2 regions of the Methylomusa anaerophila genome follow, and region 2 is predicted to be linked to the other one. Evidence: a T-box and tRNA genes for the amino acid it is inferred to sense, from the RefSeq annotation. Region 2 holds a T-box; the other holds one or more tRNA genes.
The links. The T-box of region 2 lies ahead of ileS (isoleucine--tRNA ligase). A T-box ahead of a tRNA ligase gene usually reads a tRNA of that ligase, here a tRNA-Ile.
Positions count from the first base shown of each region.

Region 1: it has a tRNA-Ile gene. The T-box ahead of ileS (isoleucine--tRNA ligase) is inferred to sense a tRNA for this amino acid. The anticodon was not compared.

Region 1 covers NZ_AP018449.1:3,833,563-3,841,869, forward strand. The annotation lists gene MAMMFC1_RS17280 (pyruvate, water dikinase regulatory protein) at 1-645, shown strand, start outside; gene MAMMFC1_RS17285 (LptA/OstA family protein) at 675-1,148, opposite strand; gene MAMMFC1_RS17290 (deoxyguanosinetriphosphate triphosphohydrolase) at 1,309-2,307, shown strand; gene dnaG (DNA primase) at 2,596-4,410, shown strand; gene rpoD (RNA polymerase sigma factor RpoD) at 4,461-5,570, shown strand; tRNA gene MAMMFC1_RS17305 (tRNA-Asn) at 5,653-5,727, shown strand; tRNA gene MAMMFC1_RS17310 (tRNA-Ile) at 5,963-6,037, shown strand; tRNA gene MAMMFC1_RS17315 (tRNA-Glu) at 6,207-6,281, shown strand; tRNA gene MAMMFC1_RS17320 (tRNA-Val) at 6,399-6,474, shown strand; gene MAMMFC1_RS17325 (tRNA (adenine(22)-N(1))-methyltransferase) at 6,617-7,306, shown strand; gene MAMMFC1_RS17330 (Nif3-like dinuclear metal center hexameric protein) at 7,297-8,307, shown strand, end outside.
Region 2 covers NZ_AP018449.1:4,023,571-4,031,877, reverse strand. The annotation lists gene ileS (isoleucine--tRNA ligase) at 1-2,725, opposite strand, end outside; T-box leader at 2,752-2,974, opposite strand; gene MAMMFC1_RS18325 (DUF167 domain-containing protein) at 3,161-3,469, opposite strand; gene MAMMFC1_RS18320 (DivIVA domain-containing protein) at 3,472-3,927, opposite strand; gene MAMMFC1_RS18315 (YlmH family RNA-binding protein) at 4,195-4,989, opposite strand; gene proC (pyrroline-5-carboxylate reductase) at 4,990-5,802, opposite strand; gene MAMMFC1_RS18305 (cell division protein SepF) at 5,827-6,279, opposite strand; gene MAMMFC1_RS18300 (YggS family pyridoxal phosphate-dependent enzyme) at 6,292-7,005, opposite strand; gene MAMMFC1_RS18295 (ABC transporter substrate-binding protein) at 7,167-8,307, opposite strand, start outside.

The DNA.
Region 1 (8,307 bases), 190 kb from region 2:
CATTCCTGTGTAATCTGTCATACACTTGTTTCCCCTGATTTGCGGGCGGCATTGCTGGAACAAGCCCAGCGGTATGACGTAGCGGCAATCGATATAATGGGCCCCATGCTTAATGCAGTTCAAGAGATCTCAGGACTTATCCCCCGCCTTACACCAGGACTCATCCACAAGCTTGACCAGGAATACTTCAAACGGGTTGAAGCCGTAGAATTTGCCGTAAAGTATGATGATGGAAAAAATCCCTGGGGCTTACTTAAAGCTGATGTTGTGATTGTCGGAGTTTCGCGAACTTCGAAGACCCCGTTAAGTATGTATTTGGCGCATAAAAAAATAAAAGTGGCAAATGTACCCATGGTACCTGAGGTACCGCCGCCGCAAGAGTTGTTTCAAGTTCCGCCGCAACGAATAGTAGGTTTGGTTATTAACTCGCAAAAATTAAATGAAATCAGGTGCGAACGTTTAAAAACCATGGGTCTGGCTCCTAATGCGACTTATGCTAATATGGACCGTATTATTGAAGAACTTGAATATGCTAAAGCCATAATGAGGAAGCTCAATTGCCTGGTCATTGATGTGTCAAACAGAGCTATCGAAGAAACTGCCAACAAAATTCTAGAAATCGTCCAAAGAAATAACAAACAGTGAAAAGAGTCCCTCTTTATCCTCCAACTTGATTACAAAAATGTGTCTGTGTCAACATTATAGACTACATTAGCCGCTTTCCACCGGTTATTTCCCTGTGTTACTTCCACGTCACCGCAAAAATTCGCAATTCGGCTACGCCAGTTGAAATCAACTTTATTGGCCTTTATGGATAGATTGGTGCGGGCAAACTCTACTCCGCCATCGATGGAAGCCTGGCTGTTTGCTCCGCACACGTATACACTGTCCCCGGTAAAATGTATATCATCCTGAGTGACCGAGATTCCTCCGGAACCCCAAACTTCTAGAGATGCCATGTCAACCTTGGCTTGACCCGCAGTTATGGTGCGATTATTAACCTGGATAAAGACATTTCCTTTTAAGACATACAGACCAGTATTAATGTCAAAATAAGTTTGATCAGCGGTAATAACAGGTTTGGCAGCAGCTATGCCGGTTAATAATACAATAAAGACGATAATGAAAATTAAGGCTTTTATTTTCACTGTAGATCCCCCTTTTGATTGTATTATACTAAAACAAGTATAATACGCGCACCTGGGAAAAAGATCCGTTTCTGGTTTGAGTCTTTCTGGTCTTTCTATAAAAACGGGATAAGACAAGGAAACCATCCACATTAGATATTAGAGGAGGCAAATACATCCAATGAAGGTACGGGAACGTATTGAAGAGTTGGAATATAAAATATTAGCCCCTTTTGCGGCCAAAAGCCGGGATGCAGTGCGGGAGCGGGATGAGTCACCATGCGATTTTCGCACCGCATTCCAAAGAGATCGTGACCGAATTATTCACAGTAAATCCTTCCGCAGGCTAAAGCATAAGACCCAGGTTTATATATCACCGGGGGATCATTACCGGATGCGAATGACTCATAGCCTGGAAGTAGCTCAAATTTCCCGGACGATTGCCCGAAGCCTAATGCTAAATGAAGACTTGACTGAGGCCATAGCCTTGGGTCATGATGTAGGGCATACTCCCTTTGGTCATTCCGGTGAATACGCACTCAAAGATTTAATCGGATGTTATAGCCATAATGAGCAGAGTCTCCGTGTTGTTGAGCATCTGGAACGCAACGGGCAGGGCCTTAATTTAACAGCGGAAGTACGGGATGGAATACTCAATCATACCGGGAATAGCAAACCGCTTACTTTGGAGGGAAATATTGTTCGGTTTGGTGACCGAATTGCCTATTTATGTCATGATTACGATGATGGAATACGGGCGGGGATGCTCAGGCCTTCCGATCTTCCCCCAAATGTTGCTTCAACGCTGGGGACCAACCCTTCCCGCATGATTACTGTCATGGTGTCTGACATTATTATAAAATCTACAGGGAAAAAAGAAATTCTTATGTCAGATCCAGTTAAAAATGCCATGGACCAGTTACGCGAGTTCATGTTCGAAAAAATATATCATTCGCCCGAACTGGAACCAGACCGGAAAAAAGCTCGCTATGTTATTAGTAAGCTATATGAATATTTTATGAAGAACCCCGATAGTTTGCCGCAAGAGTTCTTAGACCGCGAAAAACGTTGGGGGTTGCAGACAACGACGGTCGACTATGTTGCGGGTTTGACCGATTTATATGCTATTAAGATATTCGAGAAGCTCTTTATCCCATCAACATGGGCCCAGTCTAAATGAGGACAATAATTTATCTTCACAACCGGGTCATTGGATCACGGTTGTTTTATTTAACAAATATACTGTTGTTTGTCAAGATCCCAAAGAGGAATTTTGTCATTTATATTGAATAATATTTAAACATGGAGCTTGATCCTGTTAACAACTGAGCATCTGTAACCGCAGTAGCAGGAATAATAATTATTTATGTCGAATTTGGCAAAATGACAGGATGCTTTGGTAGGCAGTAAACCGGTTATTTAGCAGGATTATGAAAATAAATGGCGAAAAATATGCTAGGTGAAAACTATGAAAGACTTAGTATTCGAAGATTTTATTGAACAGTTGCGTGAGACAAGCGACATTGTTGGTATAATCTCCGATTACGTACCCTTAAAAAAACGAGGTAAGAATTATTGGGGATGTTGCCCATTTCATCATGAAAAAACACCATCATTCTCTGTTACTCCTGATAAAGGATTTTTTTACTGTTTTGGATGCCAAACCGGCGGTAATGTCTACAATTTCTTGATGAAAATCGAAAACATTGGTTTTTTGGATGCGGTGAAGTTATTAGCCAATAAAATGAATGTTTCCTTGCCGGCAAAAGAGAAATCTGAACGGGAAAAAATAAGGGATCAGGAAATTAACAAAATATATCAGGCTACCGAATTAGCCAGAGATTTCTTTTTTTCGTGTTTGACTAAAACCAATTTGGGTAAAACCGCTCGGGAGTATTTGGCAGCACGAGGTGTTGCTGATCAAACAATCGAGACTTATAAAATAGGCTTTGCTCCCCCTCAGTGGGATAAGCTTTCCCTAGCATTTTTGGAGCGCGGTATTTCCCTGGACGTTTTACTTAAATCGGGATTAGCAGTTTCCCGACAGTCCGGCCGAGGAGTATACGACCGCTTCCGGAACCGTATTATATTTCCGATCTGTGATGCAAGGGGAAGGGTCATCGGCTTTGGTGGCCGGGTGATTGATAATAGCCAGCCTAAGTATTTAAATTCTCCGGAAACCTTAATTTTTAATAAACGCCACGTTTTATATGGATTTGATATAGCTTATGAGAATATCCGCGGCTCTGGTCAGGCAATTGTTGTGGAAGGTTACATGGATGCCATTACCGCACACTGTATGGGGATAAAAAATGTAGTAGCCTCCTTGGGAACCGCTTTTACTCCCGAGCAGGCAAGACAGATCCTTAAATGCAATGTGGAAATGGTGTTTTCATATGACAGCGACAGCGCCGGTCAGAACGCAACCTTAAGAGCGTTGGAAGTAGTGCGTGCTTTGGGAGCTAAGATTAGAGTTGTGCAGATTCCTGACGGCAAAGACCCTGATGAATTTTTGCGAAAATACGGCAGTGAAGCATATAAGCTTTTGATACAGGACTCTCTGCCGCTAGTTGAATATCAAATTAGTCAGGCTTTAGCCAATACGGATTTTTCAAGTATCGAAAGTAAAATTGCCGCTGTTGCGAAGCTTGTTCCTATATTGGCTGTAACTAGAAATCAGGTGGAAACCGAAGCTCATATATCTCGGCTTTCACAACTAATAGGGGTTGACGAGGGTGCGTTTAGAGCCGAAATACGAAAGTACATTATTCAAAGCAAAAAGGATAATAATGTAAAAAACGGGAAAAATATAAATATTGCGTTTTCATCTCAGAAACCTATCCCGGCAAGAACCAAAGCTGAACGCCAGATTATTCGCTTAATGTTTGACGAACCTTCGCTTATTCCTTACGTTGCCACGCAATTGAAAAGTGAAGAAGTACATGGCAGTGAGCGAATAGAAATAATTAATTTTATATTTAACGCGTATAATATGGAAAAAAATATTACACCGGCTATATTATATAATGGTGCAAATAATCTAAGCGAAAAAGCAGCAACCGAGCTTTCTCATATTATGTTAATGGATATAGAATTCCATGATATTGCCCAATTTGTTGACGGTTGTATAAGAGCTATTCGCTTGGCGCATTTAACTGCTTTATATGAACAACACCGTTTGACGGCCGATGAATTAGAACGTATGGGGGATAGCAACTTTCTGCAGGAATTAGCAGAGAGTCAGCGAATCAAAAATGAGATTAGCAAGTTACATCAACTTTAACTTATCAGTATCCACATTTTCCGGTCTTGCCAAGGGAAGGGGGGAGAAATATGGCCGATAAAAAAACTTTGTCCAATGAGCATGTTGACGAATTGCTGCATAAAGGCAAAAAACGTGGCGGTGTGTTGACATATGCCGAGATCATGGATACAATGCAGAGCGAAGATTTATCACCGGATGAAATTGACGATATGTATGAGATTTTCACTAATAAAGGCATTGAGATTGTTGATGAAGTGCCCGATGTGGAGATGATAGACGGTCCGGATATTTCTGAGATCGAAGTTACGGCCGAAGAGGTAGATATTGATCTCACCATTCCAGAAGGTATCAGTATTGACGACCCTGTTCGCATGTATCTTAAAGAGATTGGCCGCGTTCCACTCTTGACGGCTGATGAAGAGATTAAATTGGCTAAGCGTATGGAACAGGGCGACGATGAAGCAAAGCGCCGGCTGGCGGAAGCCAACCTTAGACTGGTTGTAAGTATTGCTAAGCGATATGTGGGTCGAGGTATGCTGTTTTTAGATTTAATTCAGGAAGGAAACTTAGGTCTTATCAAAGCGGTAGAAAAATTTGACTACAACAAGGGATACAAATTTAGTACCTATGCTACCTGGTGGATACGTCAGGCAATTACCCGGGCGATTGCCGATCAGGCGCGTACCATACGAATTCCTGTTCATATGGTTGAAACAATAAATAAATTAATTCGTGTTTCACGTCAGCTTCTCCAGGAATTGGGACGTGACCCGATACCGGAGGAAATTGCAAGAGCAATGGATGTCAGCGTGGAACGGGTTCGTGAAATTATGAAGATTGCCCAGGAACCGGTTTCGTTAGAAACACCCATTGGCGAAGAAGAAGACTCTCATCTGGGAGACTTCATTGAAGATCAGGATGCGCCGGCGCCGGCCGAGGCTGCTTCCTTTATGCTATTAAAAGAACAACTGGAAGAAGTGCTGGAAACTTTGACACCCCGTGAGGAGAAGGTTCTCAGATTGCGATTTGGTCTGGATGACGGTCGTGCCCGTACATTGGAGGAAGTTGGACAGCATTTCGGGGTAACACGCGAACGTATTCGGCAAATTGAAGCGAAAGCACTAAGAAAGCTTAGACATCCTAGTCGCAGTAAAAAACTCAAAGATTTTCTGGAATAGGGATGTCCGAAGTTCTATTTAATTATTAAAAAAACTTGACGTAAAGATGACCATGAGATATAATAATTTTCGTTGGCGTCATTCCTCGATAGCTCAATGGTAGAGCACTCGGCTGTTAACCGAGTTGTTGTAGGTTCGAGTCCTACTCGAGGAGCCAGTTTATAAGTTTGTAAAACAGGCTTTCTTCGGAAAACCTGTTTTAATATCTCTCTAGGTAACTGCTAAGGTTATCAAATGCCTCGAACTGCTTAGAAATTGTCAGATGCTAGGCACGATGAGGACCGGAACGAAGACGTACTGGGTGGTACGTTGTAGTGAGGACCGCAAGAGTAACGACGCAGATGGCGGTTTATAAGCAGTTCCCAACTTAAAGGTGAATAGTTACGCCTCTAGGGCCTATAGCTCAGCGGTAGAGCAGCCGGCTCATAACCGGCTGGTCCCTGGTTCGATCCCAGGTGGGCCCACCAATTTGGTCATCGGTCATCGGGTGTCAGGCAGCGGGAGTGTTTCGTTGTCTCCAAATGATTGAAATCCGACAATTAAATAAGTATTTTTAGTCATAGGTAGTAGATAAGAGAGATAAACTTAAATAATTTCGTTCCCGACGCCTGCTGCCTGATGACCGCCTACTGTTATGGCCCGTTGGTCAAGCGGTTAAGACACCGCCCTTTCACGGCGGTATCAAGGGTTCGATTCCCTTACGGGTCACCATATTCGATATTCGAGGTTCGATGCGCGATGTTCGAAAGGGCAGAAGTGACGAGCCTGGATAAATAGTTTTCGGCTAGGTGTGACGAAAGTCGAACGTCAGATGTCGAAAATCGAAACGGGCGATTAGCTCAGCCGGGAGAGCGCCTGCCTTACAAGCAGGATGTCGGCAGTTCGATCCTGTCATCGCCCACCAAATTTTGCAAAAACCTACGAGCAGTCTTCGTAGGTTTTTTTACGTTTGTGAATGAATAGGCAGGGGGGGGGTTTCCACAAAAAGGATTTTTACCCTAGTTCGAGAAATACTATGGTTGGGACATCATGTAGGAGGAGCTCAAGTGAAACTCGGAAAACGTCTCGCCGCCATTGCTTCTAAGGTTCCCCAAGGCAGCCGACTGGGTGACATTGGTACCGATCATGCTTATCTTCCAATCTATTTGGTCCGGCATAATATCATTTCTTATGCAATAGCGGGTGATCTCCACCAAGGACCTTATCTTTCAGCTCAAAAGGCAGTTCAAGACGCCGGGCTGGAAAAATTTATTTCCGTTAGACAGGGAGACGGGCTTAATGTAATTAAGCCGGGAGAAGTTGACGCAATTGTAATTGCCGGCATGGGTGGAGCCAATATTATAAATATACTTACCAGCCGACCGGATGTCACCGGAACTGTCACCCGTATGATTCTTCAGCCAATGATTGCTGCTGCTCCCGTCAGACGTTGGCTTACTGAAAACAGGTGGCGGATTACTGATGAAACTTTGGCAGAAGATGAAGGGAAAACTTATCAGATTATTGTAACGGAGCAGGGAGAGACTCAGCCATTAGACCCTATTTTCTATGAAATTGGGCCAGTACTGTGGAATAGTAAACATCCGCTATTAAAACAGTTAATAGCCGAGATATTGATACATTATAAAGAAATTATAATTGCAATGAGCGGCAGTCCCGCAGCCGCGGCTTCACCTAAATATCAGGAACTTATAGCCAAAATGAAAGCATTGGAGGAAAAACTCATATGCCTGTAATGTGTCAAGCTGTGATAGATGCAATGGAAAAGCTTGCGCCCGCGCAGTTGGCGGAAGCATGGGATAATGTCGGTCTGATTATAGGCAAACCAAACCAGGAAGTCAGTAAAATTTTAGTGACGCTGGATGTGGATGAGGCTATAACCGATCAGGCAATCACTTCCGGAATACATATGATCATAGCCCATCATCCTTTCCTGTTTAAAGGTATTACGAAAGTACGAACCGATCAGCCAGCAGGGCGTATACTGAGCAAAATTTTGCAAGCAGATATTGCTGTTTTTGCGGCCCATACCAATTTGGATATAGCGGATGGTGGTGTAAATGATGTGCTGGCTGATAAGCTGGGCCTTAGAGATACAAAACCACTGAAAATCACGACAGCCGATAAATTACGTAAGCTGGTGGTTTTTGTACCCAAAAGCCATGTAGAAGAAGTACGTTCGGCCATGACCATGGCCGGAGCGGGTCATATCGGCAATTACAGCCATTGCACATTTCAAACGTCTGGAACAGGTACTTTTTTCCCTTTGGCAGGAACCAATCCTTATCTTGGTAAACAGGGACAGCTTGAATATGCGGATGAATATCGATTAGAGACTATTATACCGGAAAAGCTCAGCCACACTGTGATCAGCGCCATGATCAAAGCCCATCCCTATGAAGAGGTAGCTTATGATGAATATCCATTATTAAATGCCGGCGCTATTCATGGATTGGGACGAATAGGACGCATTGCAGCGCCTGTTTCACTCCGTAAATTTGCTGATGATGTGAAACAGGCACTAGGTATTCCCTATGTCGTTATAGCCGGTGACGCGGATAAAAATATTACGCAAGTTGCTGTATGCGGCGGCAGCGGCGCGGCCTTGATACCAAGCGCCGCTGCCGCCGGGGCGGATGTGCTGGTGACCGGTGACGTCAAGTATCATGAAGCCCAAGAAGCAGTAGCTAATGATCTAGCCATAATTGACGCCGGACATTTTCCCACGGAAAACCTT
Region 2 (8,307 bases):
TATAAATCCAGCAACGCTCGCATTTTTGACCTTGTGCAGGTAAAACGGCAATCGCCAAGTTCATATCTTCAGCTTTGTAGCTTTCGGAAGGAGCCGCTGCGAGATTTTCAAATAACTCCACCCCGGATACGATTAATAACGTAGCCAGGTCATCCTTTACTGCGGCTAAAGCGGCAAATACATCTCCCGTAGCGTATAAGGCCACAGATGCATCCAAAGAATGGCCGATTACCTTGTTGCGGCGCGCATTTTCCAGTGCTTTGGTTATTTCACTGCGAATGGTCAACAGGGTATCCCATTTTATTTCTAATTCGGCATCCAGGTATTCCTTACGGACTTTGGGCCAAGTGGTTAGCTGGACACTTTCCGGCATACCTGCTTCTTTGGGCATATGCTGCCAAACTTCTTCCGCCGTAAAAGTCAGTACTGGGCTGACCAAGGTTACCAGCGTAGTTAAAATTTCATACATAGCCGTTTGAGCGGCCCGACGTTCCAGCGAATTCGGCAGTTCCGTATAGACCCGGTCTTTTAATATATCAAGATAAATGGAGCTTAAGTCAATGGCGCAGAAATTGTGCACGCTGTGGTATAAGAGATGGAATTCGTAATCTTCATAGGCCTGAGTAATTTTGGAGCGAACCTGCTCAAGACGAAGAAGAGCCCAGCGGTCGATTTCAAGCAAATCTCCATATTCAACTTTGCAGGTATTGGGGTCGAAATCTTGTAAGTTGCCAAGAATATAACGAAAAGTATTGCGGATTTTACGGTATACCTCAGCCATTTGCTTTAGTATATCATTGGATATGCGGATATCCGCCTTGTAATCCGCTGAGGCAACCCATAGACGCAATATATCAGCGCCATACTGCTTGATAACTTCTTGCGGATAAATTACATTGCCGATAGACTTGGACATCTTGCGACCTTCACCGTCAACCACAAAGCCATGGGTCAATACAGCCTTGTACGGAGCGGTATGGGTAGTTGCCACCGAAGTAAGGAGAGACGACTGGAACCAGCCACGATGTTGATCACTGCCTTCCAGGTACAGGTCCGCCGGCCAGACAAGTTCGTCTCGTTGCTTTAAAACAGCGGCATGACTGGACCCGCTGTCAAACCAAACGTCCATGATATCTGTTTCCTTCCGGAAAGTATTATGACCGCAGTGCGGACATATAAATCCGTCAGGTAAAATTTCGGCAGCTGTTCTTGCCCACCAGGCATCTGACCCCTCCCGGCGGAAGAGATCGGCAACTGCAGTAATGGTAGTGTCGTTGATAATGTGAGTGTTACATTCGGTGCAGTAAAAAATTGGTATAGGCACCCCCCAGACTCTTTGCCGCGAGATGCACCAGTCCTGACGGTCGGCAACCATGTTGTGAATGCGGTCCTCGCCCCAGGAAGGAATCCAGGTTACGTCTTTGATTGCATTCAAAGCTTCTTGTCGAAAACCTTCTACCGAAGCAAACCACTGTTCCGTTGCCCGATAGATAATTGGATTTTTGCACCGCCAGCAGTGCGCATACTGGTGCTTAATTGAGCTTTTACCGAGAAGCATGCTGCGCTCAGCCAATTCTTTGATGATAGGAACGTTGGCATCGTTTACTGACATACCCTGAAATTTACCGGCTTCGGCTGTAAAGTGGCCTGTTGGATCTACCGGACTAATTACCGGTAATCCATACTTGGCGCCAACCTCAAAGTCCTCCTGGCCGTGTCCGGGAGCGGTGTGGACACAGCCTGTGCCTTGCTCTAAAGTAACATGGTCACCTAAAATGACCGGTGCCTCACGGTCAAAGAACGGATGATGAAAAAGCATTCCTTCGGTGGCTGAGCCTTTCAGCGTGGACAATATTGTATAGTTTTCCAAGCCGTTGGCTTTGGTAACCGTTTCAACCAATTCTTTCGCCAACAGATATATTTCGTCGTTGACTTCTACCCAGGCGTATTCCAGGTCAGGGTTTACAGCAATGGCTACGTTAGCTGGCATCGTCCAGGGAGTGGTCGTCCAAATCACGGCAAAGACCCGTTCACGATCAACGCCAACAGGTAAATTGCCTTTGTCGTCAACTAACAGAAATTTAACAAAGATTGAATGGGACTTTTTTTCTGCATATTCAATTTCAGCTTCCGCCAGGGCTGTTTCGCAAGAGGTACACCAGTATACCGATTTCAGACCTTTGTATATATAATTTTTTTTCGCCATTTCGCCAAATACTTCAATCTGTTTGGCCTCGTATTCCGGATAAAGAGTTACATAGGGGTTCTCCCAATCACCGGTAATTCCCAGACGTTTAAAGTCTTCACGCTGCATATCAAGGCATTTAAACGCGTACTGTCTGCATTCGCGTCTTAAATCCAGGGGATTTAGTTCATGTCTGTTAAGACCAAGAATTTTAATGGCTGCATGTTCAATAGGCAAGCCGTGAGTATCCCAACCGGGAACATAAGGAGCTGCAAAACCGTGCAATGATTTATATTTTACGATAATATCCTTTAAAATTTTATTTAATGCCGTACCAATATGGATGTTTCCATTTGCGTACGGAGGACCGTCATGCAAAATAAATTTCGGATTACCTTGATTCCGTTTAATCTTCTTTTGGTATATGGCTTCGTTATGCCAGTATTCTAGTAATTTTGGCTCCCGTTCCGGCAAGTTTCCCCGCATAGGAAATTCAGTCTGCGGTAAGTTAAGGGATTTGCTGTAGTCCAATCTGTACACCTCCAAAAATAAAAACCCCGCATCCCGCAAGGGACGAGAGGTCAATCCCGTGGTACCACCCTATTTGCTACAGTATTGCAGCTCTTTCAACGCGCTAACGGGCGTCAAACGGCGAAGCCTACCTGAAAAATTCGGTTCGCAGTTCAGGAGTGATTTTCACCAAAGACAAGGTATAACCGGGCTTCCACCATTCCGCCGGCTCGCTGTAACCTATAAATCTGAGGCTAATGTCTCCGTCATTACCATAACAATATAAGGATATATGCATACAATATTATATTAACATTGGGGGATAAAGTCAAATTATAATATCTATATGGAACGTATTAAAGAATTGAAATTATATCCGGATATTAGGAACGCTTCGACGCTGCCGCTTAACCTCCGCTTATCCTAATACCCGGATGTCAATTCTTTAATGCATTATATCTATATTCAGGCTAAATAGCGGGATAATATGGCTGTAAATTGGTTTTTGTCGATTGTCTCAATTTTAATAATCTTAGTGCGGCTTTTTTCCCCAGTGGTAATACGCACCTGACTTTTGGATACATTAAACAATTCGGCAATATAAGCTATGCAAGCAATATTTGCTTCGCCATCAACCGGCGGTGAAGTCAAACTGATTTTTAGGGAATCTTCTACAATCCCGGCAACGCAATTTTTGCTGGCTCGCGGCTGCACCTTCACCTTAAAAGCGATGCCGTCAGCAAATTCCTTGATATTCAGGTTTTGAATATTCAATATTAGTTTTCATCCTCTTCCTTGGCGTTATTAAGCATATCCATTTGAGCCTGCAATAAGGTACGCAGCCTTGTACGGAAAATTTGGGACTGTTTTTGCAAATCTTCATATTCACCTGTTAACCTACGAACTTTTGCAAAAGCTTCATCAACCATTCCCTGGGCGCGAATCTCCGCTTCTTTAATAATCAGCTCGGTTTCCTTTTTGGCATTGAGTTTCACTTCTTCGGCTGTTTCTTGGGCAATGACCAGTGTACTGTGAAGTGTATTTTCCATATGTTGATAATGTTCCAATTTTCCGTTGAGCCGTTCAACTGTTTCTTTTAGATCAATATTTTCCCGGTATAAAGTTTCATAATCCTTTACTACCTGGTCAAGAAATTCGTCAACTTCTTCTTCATTGTAGCCCCGAAAACCATGCTTAAACTCTTTGTTATGAATATCCAACGGCGTCAGCATACTTACATACACTCCCATAATTTATTTTAGTAACTATTCGTCTTTAAATAGGGAACTGCTTATAAAAATGGAGAACGTTTTACCACAGAGGAGCAGAGGGCGCAGAGAAACGCAGAGGGTTTAATTATTTATGTTTTTTCAACACTCTTCGTTATCCTTTCTCCGTGTCCCTCTGCGTTCTCTGTGTCTCTGTGGTTCCGGTTCCTTTATCTTACGACGTTTTAGATTTTCAGGATAGTTCGTGGCATTTATAATCTGAATAGATATTTATATGAAGCGTCGTAATACGACGCTGAAGCGCCCTTTTTTAGTTTGTCCAGGAATTTCACACACTTCTACCCGACCGCGTCCTCGCATAGAGATTACATCACCTATTTTCACGGTTTGAGAAGAACTTTTTGCCTCTTGCCAGTTCACTTTGACCTTCAGGGCCGCAATTTCTTCCGCCATCCTGGTACGGGATGTGCCAAAACCGGCTGCAGCCACCGCGTCAAGCCGCAAGGAAGCCACCGTCGATCTTATCTCTTTCACTTTCTCTTCCCGGGGCGCAATTTCATTTAGCATAATTTTTTCTATTGTCACCGGAGCCTGACCGACAGTAGTCAGGTTGTTGATGATATATTCCGTCATCATATTATCCACGATAATATGACAATGGTCTTTCAGCATAATAATATCGCCAGTGACTTCACGTTTAATTCCCAGCCCTAAAACGGCGCCCAGTACGTCGCGATGAGATAAGCTGTAATAGCGGATATCCCAGTTGATACTGAGGGCATTAATTGAAAAATCCACATCTTCTGTAATAGCCAAAAAATCATTATCGGCAAAGGCGACTTTTCGTCTTTCTGCTCCCGTATACCCACCATTACTAAGTAATGTCAGGCGATTATAATGAGCTGCAATGGTTTCCGCGATAGTCTGACTATGGGGGTCTAAAAATTCACTGATTTTATATTTGTGATTTTTTAAAACCCACTCGGCCAAATCAAGAAGTTTAGCGGCGAGTTCCCCTTCACCGGAAGCACTGTAATAGCGAAGAATCTTATCTCGTTCGCTCATTTACTTCCGCCCCATTTCCTTGGACCTTTCCGTTGCCGCTACCACGGCGTCAATCAAAGCCGCTCTTACGCCTTTCTGCTCCAAAACGTGAATGCCGGTGATAGAGGTACCGCCGGGAGAAGTAACCATGTCGCGCAATTTGGCGGGATGTTCCCCCGTTTCCAGGACCATCTTTGCCGCACCCAGTAATGTTTGAGCTGACAGTAACAAAGCTGTTTGGCGGGAAAATCCTACTCGAACCCCGGCGTCAGTAAGCGCGTCAATCAGAACATAGACATATCCCGGCCCACTACCGGACAAACCGGTTACCGCATCCATTAAGTCCTCGCCCACTGTAACAACCTTACCAACCGAAGCGAAAACAGAGGATACCATTTCACCAATGGAACTTGTCGCATATTTGCCGAGGGCAATGGCCGACATACCTTCGCCTACGGCAACAGCGGTGTTGGGCATTACCCGAACTACGGGTACTCCCGGCATTTTATTTTGTAAAGTGGATAATGTTACACCGGCTGCCACGGAAACAATTATCGTGGACTTTGAAACCACCGGGGTAATTTGGTCGACAACATGGTTCATGACTTGGGGTTTCACAGTCAAAAACAACACATCGGCTTTTTTAGCCAATTCCTGACTGTCACTCGTAGTCTCTACAGAAAATAGATTAGTTAGATATCGAAGACGCTCAGATGAGATGTCATTTACAATTAACTGGGATGCTTCAATCATTCCCGATTTTAGAATACCGCGAATGAGCGCTTCGGCCATGGCTCCACCGCCAATAAATCCTATTGTTTTATTTAATAGCATATTACCTCCGATTTTACTTCGGTCTTAACTCTGTTTATTCCAAGGCAGGAAAGCCTTGTCCATATTTTCTTCGCGGGAACTATACGCTACATCTACATTTGCCGGTGCACACAGGAAAATATTATTCCCCACTTTTTGAATTGAACCGCTTAATGCATAAGTTGTACCACTAATGAAATCAATCATGCGTTTGGCAATATCGACATCAGTATTTTCCAGATTAACAACAACCGGTTTTCTATTTTTCAGGAAATCGGCCACGTGTTGAGCATCATCGAAAGAGAACGGCTCTACTACCATTACTTTTACCTGCTTTGCTGCGGGACTTTGTTGCTGTTGATGAGGCATAGGCAATGAAACTACATTATTATTCTTCTTGGCCTTTGTTTCTGATTCTTCGTTTTTGGGACGCTGGTCATCCCCCTCCACGGATTCAAACAGGCCCAAGCTGCCCCACACTTTTTCCATGAATTTCATATGAATACCTCCTCAATAATATCGAGTTCCGAAGATTCCCGTACCGATTCGGACAATATTAGCCCCTTCTTCAATGGCGACACAATAATCATTTGTCATTCCCATCGAGAGCCATTTCATTTCAACACGGGCAATATTTAAAGAAACAATTTCATTATAAAGATAATACAGTTCCCGGAAGAAGGGTCTTACAGCTTCAGGGTCATCGCAATAAGGAGCGACGGTCATCAAGCCGCATAAACGGACATTTTCCAGTTCGCTAACGGCCCGGACCAAGGCAAGCAGATCCCTGATTTTAGGCGGTATGCCATACTTTGTGTCTTCACCAGCCACATTTACTTGAATCAGAATGTCTTGCCGTTTCGATAGTTTAGCTGCGGCGCGGTCAATATCAGTAACTAATCGTTCACTGTCAACAGAATGAATCATGTCAAAATACTGTACGGCTAAACGGGCTTTATTGGTTTGCAGATGACCGATAAGGTGCCATTCAACCTTGCAATTGGCTGTTCCGGTTATTTCAGGATATTTTGTCAGCGCTTCTTGTATACGGTTTTCCCCGACGGCGGTTATTCCGGCGTCAATTGCCTCCAGCATGGCTGTCACGGTCTGATTCTTAGTTACGGCAATAATTTTGACGCTATCAGTTATATTAGCGGCAGTACGCCTATTCAGTGATTCATTAATCTTATTGGTAATTTCTATTATATTTTGTTTAACAGACAAAACAAACCCTCCATTTATATTTAGTTTATTCGCTCATAAACAGAATTTTCCTTTCAGTGATATATATATTATTTTATCGTTTTTACATAAAACTATAAATATGGTTTTAAAATAAAAATGCACCGCCGTTAATTTTTCGGCGGTGCATTTCAGTAACTTTATTAAGGTTTAACTGTATCCTTGTAAACTTGCTTTCCATCTTTCATTTCAATAATGGCTGCGCTTCTAATAGCATCGTGGGTAGCGCTTAAATCCATATCACCGCTTAAGCTTTTAAATCCTTTGGTTGCGGCAAGAGCTTCGCGGATTTTGGCTGCTTCTGTGCTGTTAGCCCGCTTGATGGCGTCCACCAGCAAATAGGCGGCATCATATCCCATAGCAGACATCGCGTCAGGTATTTGACCATATTCTTTCTTGTAAGCTTCAACAAAAGCCTTGGACGCAGGATTAGTATCTTCTACTGAATAAAGATTGGTAAAATAGGTATTGTTCATGGCTTCCTTACCGCCGATTTCTACCAGTTTAGGAGAATCCCAGCCGTCACTGCCGAGAATTGGTACGTTGATACCCATTTCACGAGCTTGTTTTACAATCTTGCCGACTTCTTCATAATAAGCGGGAAGGTATATCAAATCCGGATTTTGGGCTTTAATCTTGGTCAAGATAGCCTTGAAATCCTGATCTTTTTGGAGGAATGCTTCTTCAGCCAAGATTTGGCCTCCCCCTTTAGTAAAGGCGTCTTTGAAGAATTGAGTCAAGCCTTTGCTGTAGTCGCTGGAGTTGTCAACCATAATGGCGGCTTTTTTCACTTTCAGAGCGTTCAGTGCAAAGTTAGCGCCAACTGTACCTTGAAACGGGTCAATGAAGCAGGCGCGGAATACGTAGTCTTTCGTTTTACCGGTTTTTTCGTCAAGAGTGACTTTGGGGTTAGTAGTAGCTGTCGCTACAAAAGGAATTTTATTGACTTCAGCAACCGTCGATCCGGCAATTCCGTTGGAACTGACAGTGAAGCCAGCAACAGCTATTACCTTATCTTGAGTAATAACTTTAGTCATAGCGTTAGTGGATTCAGAAGGTTCACCTTTGTTATCCGCTACCACAATTTGAATTTGCTTGCCTAGTACGCCACCTTTGGCGTTAATTTCCTTAATAGCAAGTTTGGTGCCGTTAGCGGCAGCCGTTCCGAAGGAAGCGGTATTTCCGGTCAGTTCGTAGACGACCCCGATTTTTATGTCTTTGCTGCCGGTATCACCACAGCCTGCTATCATACCTGCGACCAAAGTGAGCATCATTACTAAACAG